One region of the Burkholderia sp. PvR073 genome, then DNA from elsewhere that is predicted to be linked to it. Evidence: riboswitches for the same ligand, from Rfam matches in the RefSeq annotation. Region 1 holds a riboswitch; the other holds the start of a gene.
The links. A riboswitch is a leader RNA that binds a small molecule or an ion and turns the genes downstream of it on or off. The one in region 1 is predicted to bind cobalamin.

Region 1 (12,452 bases):
CATGATGCGTGATGCGATGCCGATGTAGTCGATCGGCATGCGCATCGATCGCAGGAGCGCAAACGAAAAACGCCGGCCCGAGGGCCGGCGTTTTTGCATCTGCCGTGTGCGGTGCGATGTGCGTTACTTCATCTGCACCGAGCCGTTGACCGTGACCGACACGGTCGCCTTGCCGCCTTCGACCGCGATCGGTGCGCTCATCTTCGCGCTGTCCATCGGCGCCGCGGCCATCGCCATCATGCGCGGATATGGCTGCACGTTGCGCCCGCCGCCGACGTTGACGTCGCGAATCGAGTAGCTGCCGTAGCCGAAGGCCTTCGCGGCTTCGTCCGCGCGCGCGCGGAACGACTTGATCGCTTCGGTCGTGAGCTTCTGCTCGGCCGCGCGCTGCGCTTCGGGCGACAGCGAGAACTCGACGTTCGCGATCTGCATCTGGTTCGACAACTGGCCCGCGAGCTTCGACGCCGCCGCGAAATCGCGCGATTCGAGCACGACTTCGGTACGGCCGCGCCATGCGGAGATCTTGCCGTCGCGATCGGTGCTCGGATACACGGAGAACGCACCGGTGTGCGCGGTGACGCCCGACACGCCCTTCGCCTGCGCGAGCGCGGCATCGGCGCGCTGGTTCAGCGCGGACGTCAGGCTGCCCGGGTCCTTCGCCTGCTGTTCGTAGAACAGCGTGATGTGGATGATGTCCTGCGGCACGTCGGCGCTGGCCTGCGACGACAGCGACAGCACGCCCGCCGGCTCCGGAAAGTGCGGGTTCGCCGTTTGCGCATGCGCGGCCGGCGACGCGAGCGTCAGCGCGACGGGCACGGCGGCGGCGAGGGCGAGCGACAGCGCGAGTGCGGTTTTCTTGGTCATTGTTGGACTCCTTGTGCGAGGGCGCGCACGCGGATCACGCGTGCGCGACGCGGGCGTGCCGCGCGACGAAAAAACGGCCGTCGGCCCGAGCGGGCGACAGCGGTTGCTTAGGCTGCGCGAACGCGCCGCGAGTTCCGTGGCGGTGGCGCGTGTTGACGGGATTTGACCTTTGGCTTGCGTGCGCGTGCTGCGCGCGCCTACTGCGTGCGCCTACTTCATCAGCTTTTCGGTGATGAAGCGCCATTCGGCGCGCGTGACCGGCGTGATCGACAGCCGGTTGCCGCGTGCGAGCACACGCATGTCGGCGAGTTCGTCGTGTTCGCGCAGCGCGGCGAGCGGCACGAGCGGCGACTTTTTCACGAAGCGCACGTCGACGAGCAGCCAGCGCGGTGCTTCCTGCGTCGACTTCGGATCGTAATACGGGCTTTTCGGATCGAACTGGGTGGGATCAGGGTAGGGCGTCGATGAGACTTCGGCAAGGCCCGCGATGCCCGGCTCGGGGCAGCTCGAGTGATAGAACAGCACGCCGTCGCCGATCTTCATCGTGTCGCGCATGAAATTGCGCGCCTGATAGTTGCGCACGCCGGTCCAGGGCAGCGAGTGCTGCGGCGCGTGGGCGAGATCGTCGATGCTTGCTTCGTCCGGTTCGGACTTCATCAGCCAGTATTGCATGGATCGTGATCGATGCAGAAAGGGCGTGACGGCCTGACTGCATACGCGTTCGGCATGCAGACAGACCTTGAAAAGGAAACGGCATCGGGATGGCCCGATGCCGTTGAATAGGTCCCCGCCTTGGCCGCTAGGCCGGCATCCTGAACCTGAGGTTCAGAATTGGTCGCAGTTAGCAGCACTTCGGGTACATCAGACAGAGTGACGCGCGCGCCCGTGCTACAAATTTCCGCAACCGTGCACATGGCATTGGTTCAAGGAATATATGACCTTGGCGAACCAGGCAGGGAAGCTGACTGAACTGTGTTTCGTTGCGCCAATTTGACCACCGTTGATCGCTGAGATCAAGGGGAATCGACGCATCGATCAAACGTTACTGCGTCTCGTGCTGTGCGAGCACCGCGCCGAGCTGTTCGTTCATCTGGTGCATTGTACGACGGATTTCTTCCGCCGGAAATGCTTCACCGTGCCGCACGCTCGTTTGCAGTCGCAGCAATTCGGATGCGAGCGACAGGGCCGCCATCACCGCGATGCGATCGGTGCCGCGCACCGAGCTGTTCGAGCGGATTTTCGACATTTCGGCATCGACGCGCGCGACGGCCTCGAGCAGCGCCGCTTCGGTCTCGGCCGAGCAGGCGAGCCGATAGGGCTGACCGAGAATCGAGACTTCGATCTGCTTGGTGCTCATGCATGTTCTCCGTGGCTGGCCGCGTCGTCGCTATCCAGGCGCGCCTGTGCATCCAGCAGATCGAGCTGGTTGTCGGCTTGCTCGGCGCTCTTCGTGCGCGGCAGCTTTTCGAGAATCGCGTTCAGTTTGACCTGAGCGTCGTCGATCTTTGCCGACAGCGTGTCGCGCTCGGCCGCGAGTGCATTGCGTTCGTCGCGCAGTTGCGCGAGTTCCGCGCGGACGGTGTCCGCTTCCGCGCGCATTTGCGCGACCTGCTCCTCGAGCGCGAGCCGTTCCGAGTGATAGCGCTTGTTCAGCGAGATCAGACGGCCAATATTTTGAGATAAAGTTTCGAGTTCGTTGAGCATCTGCTGCGTCCTCTAAAGACCCAGCATTTTAGCGCGGAATAACGCGCATTCCGACATCTGTAACGTTTCCAGTCGTAACACCCCCGCTTCTTGCCGCGAATATGCGCGTCCGACGCGCTCCCGGCATGCGTTTGGGCGCTTTCTTGACGCTCGTGCGGCCCGCTCCTAAACTGGCGCCGCCTCGGTGCTCGCGCGTGCGTCGCGCGGTTAAACGGGAAGCAGGGCGCGTGCTCCGCACGGAGATCGCCAACCTGCGCTGCCCCCGCAACGGTAAGCGGCCGCGTCGCATGACGCAGGCCGGCTCGGGCGCGTTTCGCGTGCAGGTCGCACGCGGGCGCGGGCCACTGCGCGTGAAACGCGCGGGAAGGCGAGCCGGTACGCCGCCAGCCCGGATACCGGCCGAGGCGAGGAGCCTGCACGGCTTCATGACGCGCGGCCTGCGGGGAAGCGGGGCGCGCAGTGCTTCACGGGACTTGTCTTCGATGCTGACCCCAATCGTTCGCCCGGCGCCCGGTGCGCGCCGCGGCGTACTGTTTGCCGCCGTCGCGCAGGCTGCGGCATACACCGATCCGTCCGGATCGGCGACGTCGCACGTTGCACGTCAAGCGGCGCCCCGATCCGTCGCGCGGCGCACTGACGCACCCTTGCCGCCGGAAGTCGCCGTTGCCGAGCCGGCCGTGCTTGACGGTGACGCCGGCGCGACGCCGGTCGACCCGATGGGGCGGCTTCCACTATATTGCGCAGAACGTCGGCCGCGCGAACGTGCGGCTCGGCGGATCGCGGGCGTGTGCGCGGCCGTGTGGCGTCGGCTCGACCGACGCGCGACCAACCGCCACGTCGCGCGACGCGCTCGGCCAAACGCGGAATCGGGGGGCCGATCGCCGCACGCGGTATCGTGCGTCGATGGCGGCGAATCGCGCGTTCGGCTGCGTGTGGTGCCTGAGCCATGCGCCCAATGATTCGGGCGGCACGCGGCGCGGCGACGACGCGATCGTCAATCCTGCCGCGCGCGATGACATCGCCGGGTCACCGGTCGTCCGCGCACGCATCAACAACCTGCTCAACGAGGATGACGAGCTTGCGTATGCCTACAACACGCCGCGGCGCGATGCCCGTGCCGCGCACGGCCGGCAACGGCGATAAGCGAAGGCGTCGTGCGTCGTGCACGATGTCGTGCACCGCATGAGCGCCGCGCGTGCCGCGTCGATCTGGGCCGCGCTCGCGGCCGTGGTCGCGCTGCTGTTCGTCGCGTCGCTGTCGATCGGCAGCGTGCCGATGTCGCCGTGGCAGGCGCTCGCGTCGCTCGTGCCGCACGGCGGCGACGCGCTGTTCGCCGACATCGTGCGCACGCTGCGGCTGCCGCGCGCGCTCGCGGGCTTCGCATGCGGCGCGCTGCTCGCGCTGGCCGGGGCGCTGCTGCAGGTGCTGCTGCGCAATCCGCTCGCGGAGCCGTACGTGCTCGGCGTATCGGGCGGGGCGGCCGGCTTCGCGCTCGTCGCGATGATCGCGGGCGCCGCGTGGTGGCTCGTCGATGCGTCCGCGTTCGCCGGCGCGCTCGTGTCGGTCGCGCTCGTGCTCGGGCTTGCTCGCCGCGAGCTGGGGCGCGGTGATTCGCGCGATGCGTCGCCGCGGCTGCTGCTCACGGGTGTCGTGATCGCGGCCGGGTGGGGCGCGCTCGTTACGCTGCTGCTGTCGCTCGCGCCCGATGCGCGGCTGCGCGGCATCATCTTCTGGCTGACGGGCGACCTGAACGGCGTGACGGCGCCCTGGTTCGCATGGGGCGCGCTGCTGCTGGCCGCATGCGTCGCGCTGCCGGCCGCGCCGCAACTCAACGTGCTGCTGCGCGGCGACGCGACCGCGCTCGCGCTCGGCGTGCCGGTCGCGCGGCTGCGCATGCGGATCTACCTCGTCGCGTCGCTGGCCGCCGCGGCCGCGGTGACGACGGCCGGCACGATCGGTTTCGTCGGCCTCGTCGTGCCGCACGCGCTGCGGCTCGCATTCGGCAACGACCAGCGCATGCTGCTGCCCGCCGCGATGCTCGCGGGCGGCGGCGGCGTAATGGCGGCCGATCTGCTCGCGCGCACCGCGATCGCACCCGCGCAATTGCCGGTCGGCGTGATGACCGCGCTGATCGGCGTGCCGGTGTTCCTGTGGATGTTGCTGAGGAGACCGATGCGATGACGCACGCCGTACCGCACACCGCCGGCGACATGACCTGCGCGGCCGTCGACCTGACGCTGAAGGCCGGCGACCGGACCCTGCTCGACGGCTTCACGCAGGCGTTCCGGCCCGGCGAGATCTGGTGCGTCGCGGGGCCGAACGGTGCCGGCAAGACGACGCTGCTCGCGACGCTCGCGGGCCTGTGGCAGCCGGCCGGCGGCCACGTCGAGATCGACCGCCTGCCACTCGCCGCGTGGCCACCCGAACAGCTCGCACGGCGCCGCGCGCTGATGCCGCAGCAACTGCACGACGCGTTCAGCGCGACGGTATTCGACACGGTGCTGCTCAACCGCTTTCCGTATCTCGGCGGCTGGGGCTGGGAACGCGACGGCGACCGCGCGGCTGCGCGCGATGCGCTCGCGACGTTCGGGCTGAGCGCGCTCGCGTCGCGTGACGTGCTGTCGCTGTCGGGCGGCGAGCGGCAGCGCGTCGCGCTGGCCGCGACGCTGTGCCAGGACGCGCCGCTGATGCTGCTCGACGAGCCGCTCGCCCATCTCGACCTGCATCACCAGATCGATGGCCTCGCCGCGCTGTGCACATGGCTCGACGCGGGCCCGCGCACGGTGCTGTTCTCGTGTCATGACCTGAATCTCGCGCGGCGTTTCGCGACGCACGCGCTGTTGCTCGACGGCTGCGGCCATGCGTGGGCGGGCCCCGTGCACGACGTGCTGACGCCGGCGCGCGCGAGCGACGCGTTCGGCTACCCGCTCGTGCTGATCCGCGAGAACGGCCGCGACGCGCTGCTGCCCGCGTGGCCCGAGCGGCGATGAACTTCCTTCTTTCGATGCGCGGCACCGGCCGCGCCAACGAGGCAATCTTCCGATGACGAATCCGACCGACTTCCCGCCCGCGATCGCGCCGCTCGACGACGCGCTGCGCAAGCGCCTGCAGCATGTGATCGATCACAAGACCAAGCCGCCCGGCAGTCTCGGCCAGCTCGAGGCGATCGCGTTGCAGATCGGCCTGATCCAGCGCACCGAGCGGCCGCACGTGCAGCGTCCCGTGACGATCGTGTTCGCCGGCGACCACGGGATCGCGGCCGAGGGCGTGAGCCCGTATCCGCAGGCGGTCACCGCGCAGATGGTGGCGAACTTCCTGGCCGGCGGCGCGGCGATCAATGCGTTCTCGGGTGTCGCGCAGTGCGTGCTCGAGATCGTCGATGCGGGCGTCGCGTCGCCGCTGCCGGTATCCGACCGGCTCGTGTCGCTGCCGGTTGGGCGCGGCACGCGCAACTTCGCGGCCGAACCCGCGATGACGCGCGACGAGGCGGCGACGGCGCTCGCGGCCGGCGCCGCGCGCGTGCGCCTGCACGCGTCGCTCGGCACGAACGTGATCGGCTTCGGCGAAATGGGGATCGCGAACACGTCATCGGCAGCGTGCCTGATGAGCCGCCTGCTCGACGTGCCGATCGACGCGTGCGTGGGGCGCGGCACGGGCCTCGACGACCAGGGGCTCGCGCACAAGCGCGCGGTGCTCGGCCGCGCGCTCGTCCGGCATTCGCACGCGATCGCGCCGCTCGACGTGCTCGCGACGTTCGGCGGTTTCGAGATCGCGATGATGACGGGCGCGTATCTCGCGGCCGCGAGCGAGCGCATGACGATCCTCGTCGACGGCTTCATCGCGACGGCCGCGCTGCTCGTCGCCGAGCGCATCGCGCCCGGCGTGCGCGATTACTGCGTGTTCTCGCATACGTCACACGAGGCCGGCCACCGGCGCATGCTCGAGCATTTCGGCGCGAAGCCGCTGCTCGCGCTCGACCTGCGGCTCGGCGAAGGCACGGGCGCCGCGCTCGCGCTGCCGCTGGTGCGCGCGGCGGCCGCGTTCCTCACCGAGATGGCGAGCTTCGAATCCGCGGGCGTCGACAATCGTGACGCCTGAGCGCGCGCGCGGCGGCGTACGCGCCGAACTGCGCTACTTCTTCGTCGCGCTCGGCTATTTCACGCGCGTGCCGGTGCCGCGCGCGATCGGCTATGCGGCCGGCGATCTTGACCAGGCCGCGCGTTACTTCCCGCTGGTGGGCGTATGCGTCGGCGCGTGGGGCGCGCTCGTCTATCTCGCGGCGCTGCGCGTGCTGCCCGCGTCGATCGCGGTCGGCCTGTCGATGGCCGCGACGCTGCTCGCGACCGGCGCGTTCCATGAGGATGGCCTGGCCGACAGCTGCGATGCGTTCGGCGGCGGCTATACGCGCGAAGACGTGCTGCGGATCATGCACGACTCGCGCATCGGCACGTTCGGCGCGGTCGCGCTCGTGATCACGCTCGGCCTGAAATGGCAGGCGCTCGCGGCCATGCCGCCGCTGCGCGCCGCGTGGACGATGGTCGCCGCGCATGCGGCGAGCCGGGCGGCGGCCGTGAGCCTGCTGATGTCGCTCGACTACGTTCGGCCGGAGGGCAAGGCGAAGCCGGTCGCGCAGCGCATGGGCGCGCGCGCGGCGTGGGTCGCGGCCGCATTCGGGCTGCCGTGGCTGTTGTGGCCGGACTGGCGCGCCGGCGTCGCGGCCTTCGTCGCGCTCATGCTCGTGCGGGCATGGGCGGCCCGCTATTTCGTGAAGCGGATCGGCGGTTATACCGGCGACTGTCTCGGCTTCGCGCAGCAACTGAGTGAACTGGCGATCTATCTGGTGGTGCTCGGATGGATCTCGTCCTGATTCGCCATCCGGCCGTCGATGTCGAGCCGGGCGTTTGCTACGGACGCAGCGACGTGCCGCTCGCCGCCTCGGCCGACGCGGGCGCGCGGGCCGTGCGCGCGCGTCTGGCGGCGCTCGGGGCGCCGTTGCCCGAGCAGGTCTGGACGAGCCCGCTGATACGCTGCGCGTCGGTCGCCGAACGGCTCGCGCAGGCGTTGGGCGTGCCGCTGCGACGCGACGCGGGCTGGCAGGAAATGGACTTCGGCGCGTGGGAGCTGCAGCGTTGGGACGATATCGACCGCGCCGCGCTCGATGCGTGGGCGGCCGACCTGATGCATGCGTGCGCGCATGGCGGCGAAAGCGTTGCACGGTTCGCCGCGCGTGTCGCACGGATCGCGGACGCGGTCGCGCAGACCGACGCGCCGCAATGGGTACTCACGCATGCAGGCGTGATTCGCACGCTCGCAGCGCACGCGTTGCGCGTGCCGCTCGATACGCTGCTGGCGCGACCGGTGCCGACGGCCGGCGTCGTATGGTTGCGCTTGGATGATGCCGCGCGCACGTGGGAAGTCGTCCACTGGGACGCGTAGGCGAAGCGCATGCTCGCCTGAAGCGCAAACGCTTCGAAACCCGGAATCAGTGCGCCGGCCGCCGCGCCCGCGCGGCGTCGAGATCCTCGCACAGCGCGGCCGCGCCTTGCGCGATCCGCGGTGACGGCCGGGTCAGCAGATCGCCGTCGATCGCGAACAGGTTGTTGCGCGCCACGGCTGTCAGCGCGGGCCATGCGCGCCAGCGCGCGAGGCTCGGCAGCGGCGCGTCCGAGCGCGTCGCGCCCGCGCTCGTCGTCACGATCGCTTCCGGATTGGCCGCGAGCACGGCCTCGTCGGTGACGCTCGGCGCGAGCGGCTTCAGCGCCGCGAACACGTTGCGGCCGCCGCACAGCGCAATGACGTCGTTGAACAAGTGCGCGCCGTTGAGCGTCGTCAGCGGCCGGTCCCATACCTGGAAGAACATCGTGACGGGGGCGCGCGCCGCGTAGCGTGCGCGCAGTGCCGCGATGTCGCGCGAGAACGATGCCGCGGCCGCGTCGGCGACCGGTGCCGTGCCGAGCAGCGTACCGAGCTGGCGCAGGGACGTCGCCACGTCGTCGAGGCGCTTCGGTTCGCTGAAGAACAGCGGGATGTGCAGCGCCCGCAGCGCATCGGTCTGCCGTTCGGCATTGCCGTGCCGCCAGACGACGATCAGGTCCGGCTTCAGCGCGGCGATCCGCTCGAGATCGAGCGCCTTGTTGTCGCCGACGCGCGGCACGGCCTGCGCGGCGGGCGGATAGTCGCTGTACGTGACCGTGCCGACCAGCTTCGCGCCGCCGCCGGCCGCGTAGACCAGTTCGGTCGCATGCGGCGCGAGACTGATCACGCGTTGCGCCGGGGCGGGCAGCGTGACGGTATTGCCGGCATCGTCGCGGGCCGTGACGTCGGCGTGCGCGACGGGCGCGTGCGCGAGCGCGACCAGCGTCGCGAGCGGCGGCAGCCGGCGCGACAGGCCCAACAGACGAGCGTTCATGCGGATACCTGTTGCAGCGTCGGGACGCACTCCGCGAGCGCACCGGCGACGCGCCGCCATTCGGCTTCGCAGCCCGGCAGGCCGACGCGCACGCTCGACGGTTGCGCGAAGTGCCGCGTCCAGATTCCGCGCGCGGCGAGCGCCGCATGCAGCGCGCCGGCGCGCGGGTCGTCGGTCCAGCTGAAGAGCGGTGTCGCGTGCACCGCGAAGCCGTGCATGCGCAACAGCGTGGCGAGTCGTTCGCCGTCGGTCGCGAGCCGTTCGCGCGCGGCCGCCTGCCATGCGCGATCGGCGAACGCGGCGGTGACCGCGTGACGCGCGGGGCCGCTGACGGTCCATGCGCCGAGCACGTCGCGCAGCGCGGCGACCAGGTCGGGATGCGCGAGCACGAAGCCCGCGCGAATGCCGGCGAGCCCGAAGAACTTGCCGACCGAGCGCAGCACGACCAGACCCTGACGATCGGTGTACTGCGCGAGCGATGGCGTGGCGCCCGTATCCGCGAAGGCCTCGTCGACGATCAGCGTGCCGCCGCGTGCCGACAGCTGCGCATGCCAGCCGAGCAGCCGTTCGGCCGGCACGCATTCGGCGGTCGGATTATTCGGATTCCCGACGATGACGTGACGCACCGTTGCAGGCAACACGTTCGTGTCGATGTCGAACGGTACGACGCGATGGCCGTGGCGCGCGAAGGCAGGCGCGTATTCGCCATACGCGAGTGCGGCGACGCCGGCGTCGCCGGTTGGCAGCAGCGCGGGCAACGCGCGGATCGCGGCCTGGCTGCCGGCGACCGGCAGCACGTGCGCGGCATCGGGCGCGTGATAGTAGCCGGCCGCGCACGCGGCGAGCGCATCGCCGTCGTCGGGCAGCCGGCGCCAGGCGTCGGCCGGGACCGGCGGCACCGGATAGCCGACCGGATTGATGCCGGTCGACAGGTCGAGCCAGTCGTCGTGCGGAATGCCGTGGCGGCGCGCGGCTTCGTGCAGGTTGCCGCCGTGCGGGATGCGTGCGTCAGACATGATGGGTAGCGAGGATGAGGGCGCCGCTCGCGACGAGCAGCGCGAGCCACAGCGCGAGCGTGCGCGTGACGAGCGACAGCGCGGCGACGACGTGCACGGCCGTCGCGCTCGCGCCGGTGCCGAGCGCGGGACGGTCTTCGATTTCGCCGTGATAGACGGCCGGGCCGCCGAGCTGCACGTTCAGGCTGCCGGCGCCTGCGGCCATCACGGGGCCCGCGTTCGGGCTGTCCCAGTGGCGTGCCTGCGTGCGCCAGCAGCGCCACGCGGCGGCCGTGTCGCCGAGCAGCGCGTAGCTCGCGGCGGTGAGGCGTGCGGGAATCCAGTTGAGCGCATCGTCGAGGCGCGCGGCGGCCCAGCCGAAGGTCAGGAAGCGCGGCGTGCGGTACCCCCACATCGCGTCGAGCGTGTTCGCGAGCCGGAACAGCAGCGCGCCGGGGCCGCCCGCGACGACGAACCAGAAGAGCGCGCCGAAGATTGCGTCGTTGCCGTTCTCGAGCGCCGATTCGACGGCCGCGCGCGACAGCGCACCTTCGTCGGCTTCGCTGGTGTCGCGTGACACGATGCGCGCGGTCAGCGCGCGTGCGGCGTCGAGATCGTGCCGCAGCAGCGCGGCGGCGATCGGTGCGACGTGGTCCGCGAGGCTTTTCGCGCCGAGCGCGAACCACAGCAGCGCGACGTGCAGCGCGGCCGCGAGCGGCCAGGGCAGCACGGCCACGAGCCACGCGGCGAGGGCAACCGGCGGCACCACCGCCGCGACCCATGCGGCGACGCCGACCACGCGGCCGCGCCGGCCCGTGTTCAGCGCGGCTTCGATGCGGCTGGCGAGCCGGCCGAACGCGACGAGCGGATGCCAGCCGGCCGGTTCGCCGACGATGCGATCGACGATCACGGCCGCGACCGCGAGCATCGCGACGACGGGCAGCGACAGCATCAGCATGACGGCGCTCCGGCCTTGAGCTCCAGCGGCAGCCCGGCCACCAGCAGCGTCACGCGTGTCGCGAGCGCGGCGATGCGCTGGTTCAGGCGCCCGAGCTCGTCGACGTAGCGGCGCGTGACCGACCCGAGCGGCACGACGCCGAGCCCGATTTCATTGCTGACGACGATTACCTTCGCGCGTGCGTTGCGCAATGCGTGTTCGAGCCGGTCGACCTGCGCCGCGTACTGCGCGTCGTCGAGCGGTTCGCCGTCGAGCGGGCACAGCAGGTTCGTGAGCCACAGCGTCAGGCAGTCGACGAGCAGGCACGCGCGCGGATCGTCGAGCCGCGCGAGCGTGCCGGCGAGGTCGACGGGCGCGTCGGCGAAGCCCCAGTCGGCCGGCCGGCGCGCGCGGTGATGCGCGATGCGCCGTTCGAACTCGGCATCGGCGGCGCTCGCGGTTGCGGTCGCGATATAGGTGACGGAGCGGCCGCTGTCGGCGGCGAGCCGCTCGGCGTGCGCGCTCTTGCCCGAGCGCGCGCCGCCGAGGACGAAGGTGAGGTCGTGCGGAATCATCGCGTGATTGTAACGGCGCGCGCGCGGCGGCGCGGGCGATAATGCGGCCTTTGCTTCGCCACGACCTTGCACACGATGAATGCACCCGAACCGCCGCCGCGCGGCACGTTGATGATCCAGGGCACGACGTCCGACGCGGGCAAGAGCACGCTCGTCGCGGGCCTGTGCCGCCTCGCGCGCCGCGCGGGCGCGCGCGTCGCGCCGTTCAAGCCGCAGAACATGGCGCTGAACAGCGCGGTGACGGCCGACGGCGGCGAGATCGGCCGCGCGCAGGCGCTGCAGGCGCTCGCCGCGGGCGTGGCGCCCCATACCGATTTCAACCCGGTGCTGCTGAAGCCGACGAGCGATCGCGGCGCGCAGGTGATCATTCACGGCAAGGCGCGCATGAACCTCGATGCGCGTGCGTACCACGACTACAAGCCGGTCGCGTTCGACGCGGTGCTCGCATCGTACGCGCGGCTGCGCGCCGGCTACGACACGGTGCTCGTCGAAGGCGCGGGCAGCCCGGCCGAGATCAACCTGCGCGAAGGCGATATCGCGAACATGGGCTTCGCCGAACGCGTGGACTGCCCGGTCGTGCTCGTGGCCGACATCGATCGCGGCGGCGTATTCGCGCACCTGGTCGGCACGCTCGCGTGCCTGTCGGACAGCGAGCGCGCGCGCGTGCGTGGTTTCGTCATCAACCGCTTTCGCGGCGACATCAAGCTGCTCGAACCGGGCCTCGACTGGCTGCGCGCGCAGACGGGCAAGCCGGTGTTCGGCGTGTTGCCGTACCTGCACGGGCTGCTGCTCGACGCCGAGGACATGCTGCCGTCGCAGGCACGCAGCGCCGCCGCGCGCGGCGACGCCGGCGTGCTGCGCGTGGTGGTGCCCGCGCTGCCGCGGATCAGCAACCACACCGATTTCGATCCGCTGCGCGCGCATCCGCAGGTCGAGTTCACGTACTGGAAGAGCGGCCCGGTGCCGGA
Region 2 (6,102 bases), on a different contig from region 1:
CAACTCTTTGATGTGACGGAATTATTCCGGAATGTCTAACGGCAATCAACACACCTTCCCACCTGAGAAATCGAGACCGTACACCCAGTGTCGCGAATCCGGCTCAGGCGCGGCAGTCGCCCGGATGGTCGGTTTCCGCCGACGGACGATTTCTCACGCGCTGAGATGATCGACCAGCAACTCCAGGTTGTCGCCGCGACGACTTTCTGTCTGTTCGGTTGCCGCTCAACGGACTATCCTTGCCTGCACATTCCCCACTGAACCCAGGAGACGACACTGTGACGCACAGCGTGATCCCCGCAGGCCTCGCCGACGAAATGATCGAGATCCGGCACCGCATTCACGCCCACCCCGAACTGGGCTTCGAGGAATTCGCGACGAGCGACCTCGTTGCCGAGCAGTTGCAGGCATGGGGCTATACGGTGTACCGCGGGCTCGGCGGCACGGGCGTGGTCGCGCAGCTGAAGGTCGGCAACGGCACGCAGCGCCTCGGCCTGCGCGCCGACATGGACGCGCTGCCGATCCACGAGTCGACCGGCCTGCCATACCAGAGCACGATCCCCGGCAAGATGCATGCGTGCGGCCACGACGGCCACACGGCGATGCTGCTCGCGGCCGCGAAGCACCTGGCGCGCGAGCGGCGCTTTTCCGGCACGCTGAACCTGATTTTCCAGCCGGCCGAGGAAGGGCTTGGCGGCGCGAAGAAAATGCTCGACGACGGACTGTTCGAGCAGTTCCCGTGCGACGCGATCTTCGCGATGCACAACATGCCGGGCTTCCCGACGGGCAAGTTCGGCTTCCTGCCGGGGCCGTTCATGGCGTCGTCGGATACCGTGATCGTCGACGTGCAGGGGCGCGGCGGCCACGGCGCGGTGCCGCACAAGGCGATCGATTCGGTCGTCGTGTGCGCGCAGATCGTCATCGCGCTGCAGACGATCGTGTCGCGCAACGTGTCGCCGCTCGACATGGCGATCGTCACGGTCGGTGCGATCCACGCGGGCGACGCGCCGAACGTGATCCCCGATCGCGCACAGATGCGCCTGTCCGTGCGCGCGCTGAAGCCCGAGGTGCGCGACCTGCTCGAGACGCGCATCAAGGAAGTCATTCATGCGCAGGCGGCTGTGTTCGGCGCGACCGCGACGATCGACTACCAGCGCCGCTACCCGGTGCTCGTCAACGATGCGCAGATGACCACGTTCGCACGCGGCGTCGCGCGCGAATGGGTGGGCGAAGCGAATCTGATCGACGAGATGGTGCCGCTCACCGGCAGCGAGGATTTCGCGTTCCTGCTCGAGAAGCGGCCGGGCTGCTACCTGATCATCGGCAACGGTGACGGCGAGGGCGGCTGCATGGTGCACAACCCCGGCTACGACTTCAACGACGCGGTACTGCCGACCGGCGCGTCGTACTGGGTCAAGCTGGCCGAGACGTTTCTGGTGTGACGGTGAATGCGGGGGTGGGGCCGTCTCGGTTCAATCGCGGCTCGTGCCGAACCAGAACCCATCCCCGCTGAACAACGCCACCGCCGCATCCGGATTCGACGGCCAGTACATGTGCATGTACGTCGCGACGATCGAGCCCGTGCGATACACGGCTTCGCCGCTGCCGGGTTCCCCGTCGGGCCGGGCGGCGGCCGCCACCGGCGCCAGCGGCGTGTCGAGCCGCGAATAATGAAACGTATGACCGCGCATCGGCCCGCTGCGCGTGTCCAGCTGCTGCATGCCGAGCGCCGCGAACCGGCGCTGCATCGTCGCATGGCCTGACAGCAGCCCGAGCATCGATGTCGTCGCGCCTTCCACGTCGGTCAGCGACTCGCACAGATACACCATTCCCCCGCATTCGGCGACGATCGGCCGGCCGGCCGCCGCGTGTGCGCGAATCGTCCGCGCGGCCACGGCATTCGCCGCGAGCGTCGCTGCATGCAGTTCCGGATAGCCGCCCGGCAGGAACAGCGCGTCGCACGCGTCGGGCACGGGTTCGTCGGCAAGCGGCGAAAATAACCGCAACTGCGCACCGAGCGCATCGAGCAGCGCGAGATTGGCCGGATAGATGAACGAGAACGCCGCGTCGCGCGCGATCGCGATTCGCTTGCCGGCGAGCGCGCGCGGCAGCGGGGCGCGGGCCGCCGGTTCCGCGAACGAGACGGCAGGCGGCAATTCGGCGAGCGCCGTCTGCGCGAGCACGTCGGCCGCACGGTCGAGCCGCGCGTCGAGATCGCCGATGTCGGCCGGCTGGTGCAGGCCGAGATGCCGTTCCGGCAGCGCGATGCCCGCATCGGCCGGCACGTGCCCGAGCCAGCGCAAGTCGTCCGGCAGCGCCTGCCGCAACAGCTCCGCGTGTCGCGGCGACCCGACGCGGTTCGCGAGCACGCCGTGGAACGGCACCTCCGGCCGGAACCGCGCGAGCCCGAACGCAATCGCCGCGAACGTCTGCGCCATCGCCTTCGCGGATATCACCGCGACGACCGGCACGCCGAACGCGGCCGCGAGATCGGCGCTGCTCGGCGTGCCGTCGAACAGCCCCATCACACCTTCGATCAGGATCAGGTCCGCGTCGCGCGCGGCATCGGCGAGCAGCGCGCGGCAGCCGGCTTCACCGACCATCCCGAGGTCGAGCACGTGCACGGGCGCGCCGCTCGCGCGTTCGAGCAGCATCGGATCGAGAAAATCCGGCCCGGTCTTGAACACGCGCACGCGCCGGCCGAGCCGGCGGTGCAGCCGCGCGAGGCCGGCCGTCACCGACGTCTTGCCCTGGCCGGACGCGGGCGCGCTGACGAACAGCGCGGGGCAGGCCGGCATCGCTCAGAACTCCACGCCGGGCTGTGCCTTCACGCCTTGTTCCTTGTACGGATGCTTGACGAGCCGCATTTCCGTGACGAGGTCGGCCGCATCGATCAGTGCATCGGGCGCATGCCGGCCCGTGACGACGACGTGCACCGAATCCGGCCGCGCGACGAGCGTCGCGAGCACTTCGTCGAGCGGCAGGTATTCGTACTTCAGCACGGTGTTCAGCTCGTCGAGGATCACCATCCGGTACTCGCCGCTTTCGATCATCCGGCGCGCCTCGTCCCAGCCCTTGCGCGCGGTTGCGACGTCGGCGTCGCGGTTCTGCGTATTCCACGTATAGCCGTCGCCCATCGTCACGAAGTCGCATTGCGCGACCGCGCCGAGGAAGTCGCGCTCGGACGTGTGCAGCGCGCCCTTGATGAACTGCACGACGCCGAGCCGCATGCCATGGCCGAGCACGCGCACGGCCATGCCGAAGGCGGCCGTGCTCTTGCCCTTGCCGTTGCCGGTGTTGACGATCAGCAGGCCCTTTTCCTGGGTGGCGGCAGCCTGCTTCTTTTCATGGCCGGCGCGGCGGCGTTCGGCCATCCGCTGATGGGATTCGGCATCGGTCTTCATCGGGAATCGTCCTGTCGAAAGCGAAACAAAGGGTTCAGAGCGGGCCGGCGAGCGCGACCGTCACGCCGTCCCGGCTGGATTTGGGGCCGAGCAGCCGGCCATGCGGCGCCGCGAGTTGCGCGCATGGCTCGGCCACGCCCGCGACGCCGAAACGCGCCAGCGCGGCAGCCGACGGGCCGCTCAATGCCGGTGCGGGGCAATGCGCGAGCTGTGCCGCGTCGAACGCGACGAGCGGCCAGCCGCGCCGCGCGCACAGCGTGCGCAGCGACCGGGCACGCGCCTTGTCGGCGAGCGTCGCGACGACGGCTGGCTCGGCGCCCGGGTGGCTTGCCAGCGCCGCGCGGATCGCGGCATCGAGTTGCGCGGCCGTCACGCCCGCGCGGAAACCGACGCCGAGCGCGACGCGCATCATGCGCGTCCGCCAAGCGCCGCGCGCACCGCGGGATCGTCGGCGAGCGCCGCGACGCGGCCGATCACGACGATCGCGGGCGAACCGATACCGGTCGCGCCCACGCGCTCGACGATCGTGTCGAGCGTCGCGAGCACGTGCCGCTGTCCGTCACGCGTCGCGTTCTCGATCACCGCGCACGGCGTGTCGCCGGCCACGCCGCCATCACGCAGCGCGGCCGCGATCGCGTCGAGCCGGCGAATACCCATGTAGATCACGATCGTCATCCGCGTCGCGGCCAGCGCGCGCCAGTCGGGTTCGTCCGCGCCCGCGCCGTGGCCCGTGACGAAGATCACGCCCTGCGCGTCGCCGCGATGCGTGACCGGAATGCCGAGCGCGGCCGGGGCGGCGATACCGGCCGTGATGCCGTTCACGATCTCGACCGGGAACCCGGCCGCGCCGAGCGCGAGCAATTCCTCGCCGCCGCGGCCGAACACGAACGGATCGCCGCCCTTGAGCCGCGCGACGCTGCGGCCCGCGCGCAGATGCGCGAGCATCGCGGCGACGATCGTTTCCTGCGGCGTCGACGCATGGCCGCCGCGCTTGCCGACGTGCTCGATCAGTGCGTCGGGGCGCGCGTGGCGCAGCACGTCGGGGTTCACGAGATCGTCGACGAGCAGCACGTCGGCCGCGGCGATCGCGCGCACGGCCTTCAGCGTGAGCAGATCGGCGTCGCCGGGGCCGGCGCCGACGAGCCATGCGCGGCTCATCGGGCGCGGCACGGCGCGCACCGTGTCGTGGCAGTGGAAAGGGGACAGCGAGCGGCACATCGGCGGCCGGCGGACAGGCAATGCATGACGGATCGAGCGAAGCCCGCGCGAGCGCGGGCGGAAAGCGCACCCCATCCGTCCCCCGCGGATCGGGCGTTCGGCGAGCAGCGGGCTCGCCCCTTGCGTCGGCCGGTATCCGGGCTGGCCGCTTGCCAGGCCGCAGCCTTCCCGCCCGCTGAAGGGCAGTGGCATCGCGGGCAGCCTGGGCGCGTGCGGGGAACCGCGACGCGCGGGCGGCGTACCGTTGCGGGGACAGCACAGGCCGGGCGGACTTCCGCCTCCTGTTTCCCGTTTAACTGCGTGCGCCGGAGGAGCGCGCGCGAGCACCGAACGCGGCGCATACGATAGCACAGCGTGTATCGGGCGCGGGGCCGGCGAATCGCGCCCGCATCCGTTCGCGACCCGATCCGGGGGCGATGCATTGCGCAGTCGTAAATTGGTGTGCAATTATCTGGCCAGAGTCACAAGCAAGGCTCAGTTTCGGGCTGCCGGTCGCACGAGCCTGACGAAATCCATACCAAAATCGGCTCGCTCTGCCGGACCTGCAGGGCGATGGCCACTACATCGCGAAGTGCCGCGCCTATGGCGAACGTACGCAGATGGACAACCTCCAGCGGGGCCGGCCATGCGCTCGCGATCGGCATGCTGGTCGTTTCGGCCGGATTGGCGCTGGGAGCCTGGCCGCATGTCACGAAGGCCGTGCTGGCGCAATCGGTTGCCGGGCTGGGGACGCAAGTCGTGCAGCAGATCGACGTTGTGTTCGATTCGGCGGCCACGACGCTTGCCGACTTGGACGCATCGCCGTACGCGGACTGCTCGCCGCAGGATCTGCGCCTGTTGCGATCGGCTTCCGTCCGGTCGAAGTACGTCAAGGACGTCGGACGCCTGTCGGGCGCCGATCTGCTCTGCATGACGATGCTCGGCGTGCTGCCGAGGCCCTTTTCCCCGAAGCAGCAGCCATTCCGGCTGACCGACGCGATGTCGGCCTTCTGGACCGTTCCGTTGTTGTCGAGCCCTGGGACGCTGGGGCTCGTGGTCACGGGAAGGAGGACGAACCTGCTGATGGATCTGGACGCCTTCAGGGTACTGCCGCCGCCGTCAGATCTGCACTACGTGATCGGGCTCAGGGGCCGCCCGGCCGCGCTCGTCATCGGACTCGCCAAGGGCGGCGTCCCGGAGTACGTCGATGCCGGCCTGGTGCCGGGGTTTCGGGACGGCAAATCATTCTGCTCGGCCCGGGTGCCGCTGTGCACCATCGTCGTCGCGACGCCGCGAGCGCTGGCGAGCGCCAGTCGGCGCGCTGCCTGGCTGCTGGGGATCGCCGGCGGCGCGGCGGGCTGCTGTCTGGGGCTCGGGGCGCTGATGCTGCACCGACGCTGGGCCGCGCTTCCGGCGCAGATACGGCGAGCGCTGGCAAACGGACAATTTGTCATGCGCTATCAGCCGATCGTCGCGCCCGGCGCGTCATCGCGGATCGTCT

Region 2: linked by a shared signal. The riboswitch ahead of cobA (uroporphyrinogen-III C-methyltransferase) and the one ahead of ACVK00_RS15280 (hypothetical protein) in region 1 are both predicted to bind cobalamin.

Annotation. Positions count from the first base shown of each region.
Region 1 covers NZ_JBSRXO010000004.1:197,027-209,478, forward strand. The annotation lists gene ACVK00_RS15255 (SIMPL domain-containing protein) at 124-864, opposite strand; gene ACVK00_RS15260 (EVE domain-containing protein) at 1,075-1,536, opposite strand; RNA gene ssrS (6S RNA) at 1,645-1,826, opposite strand; gene ACVK00_RS15270 (cell division protein ZapA) at 1,907-2,221, opposite strand; gene ACVK00_RS15275 (ATPase) at 2,218-2,568, opposite strand; cobalamin riboswitch at 2,734-2,986, shown strand; gene ACVK00_RS15280 (hypothetical protein) at 3,472-3,711, shown strand; gene ACVK00_RS15285 (FecCD family ABC transporter permease) at 3,751-4,749, shown strand; gene ACVK00_RS15290 (ABC transporter ATP-binding protein) at 4,746-5,558, shown strand; gene cobT (nicotinate-nucleotide--dimethylbenzimidazole phosphoribosyltransferase) at 5,611-6,666, shown strand; gene ACVK00_RS15300 (adenosylcobinamide-GDP ribazoletransferase) at 6,656-7,435, shown strand; gene cobC (alpha-ribazole phosphatase) at 7,420-8,004, shown strand; gene ACVK00_RS15310 (cobalamin-binding protein) at 8,051-8,977, opposite strand; gene cobD (threonine-phosphate decarboxylase CobD) at 8,974-9,993, opposite strand; gene cbiB (adenosylcobinamide-phosphate synthase CbiB) at 9,986-10,930, opposite strand; gene cobU (bifunctional adenosylcobinamide kinase/adenosylcobinamide-phosphate guanylyltransferase) at 10,924-11,484, opposite strand; gene ACVK00_RS15330 (cobyric acid synthase) at 11,560-12,452, shown strand, end outside.
Region 2 covers NZ_JBSRXO010000013.1:118,997-125,098, forward strand. The annotation lists gene ACVK00_RS29525 (M20 aminoacylase family protein) at 279-1,442, shown strand; gene ACVK00_RS29530 (cobyrinate a,c-diamide synthase) at 1,473-2,798, opposite strand; gene cobO (cob(I)yrinic acid a,c-diamide adenosyltransferase) at 2,802-3,404, opposite strand; gene ACVK00_RS29540 (cobalamin biosynthesis protein) at 3,439-3,816, opposite strand; gene cobA (uroporphyrinogen-III C-methyltransferase) at 3,813-4,562, opposite strand; cobalamin riboswitch at 4,733-4,969, opposite strand; gene ACVK00_RS29550 (EAL domain-containing protein) at 5,265-6,102, shown strand, end outside.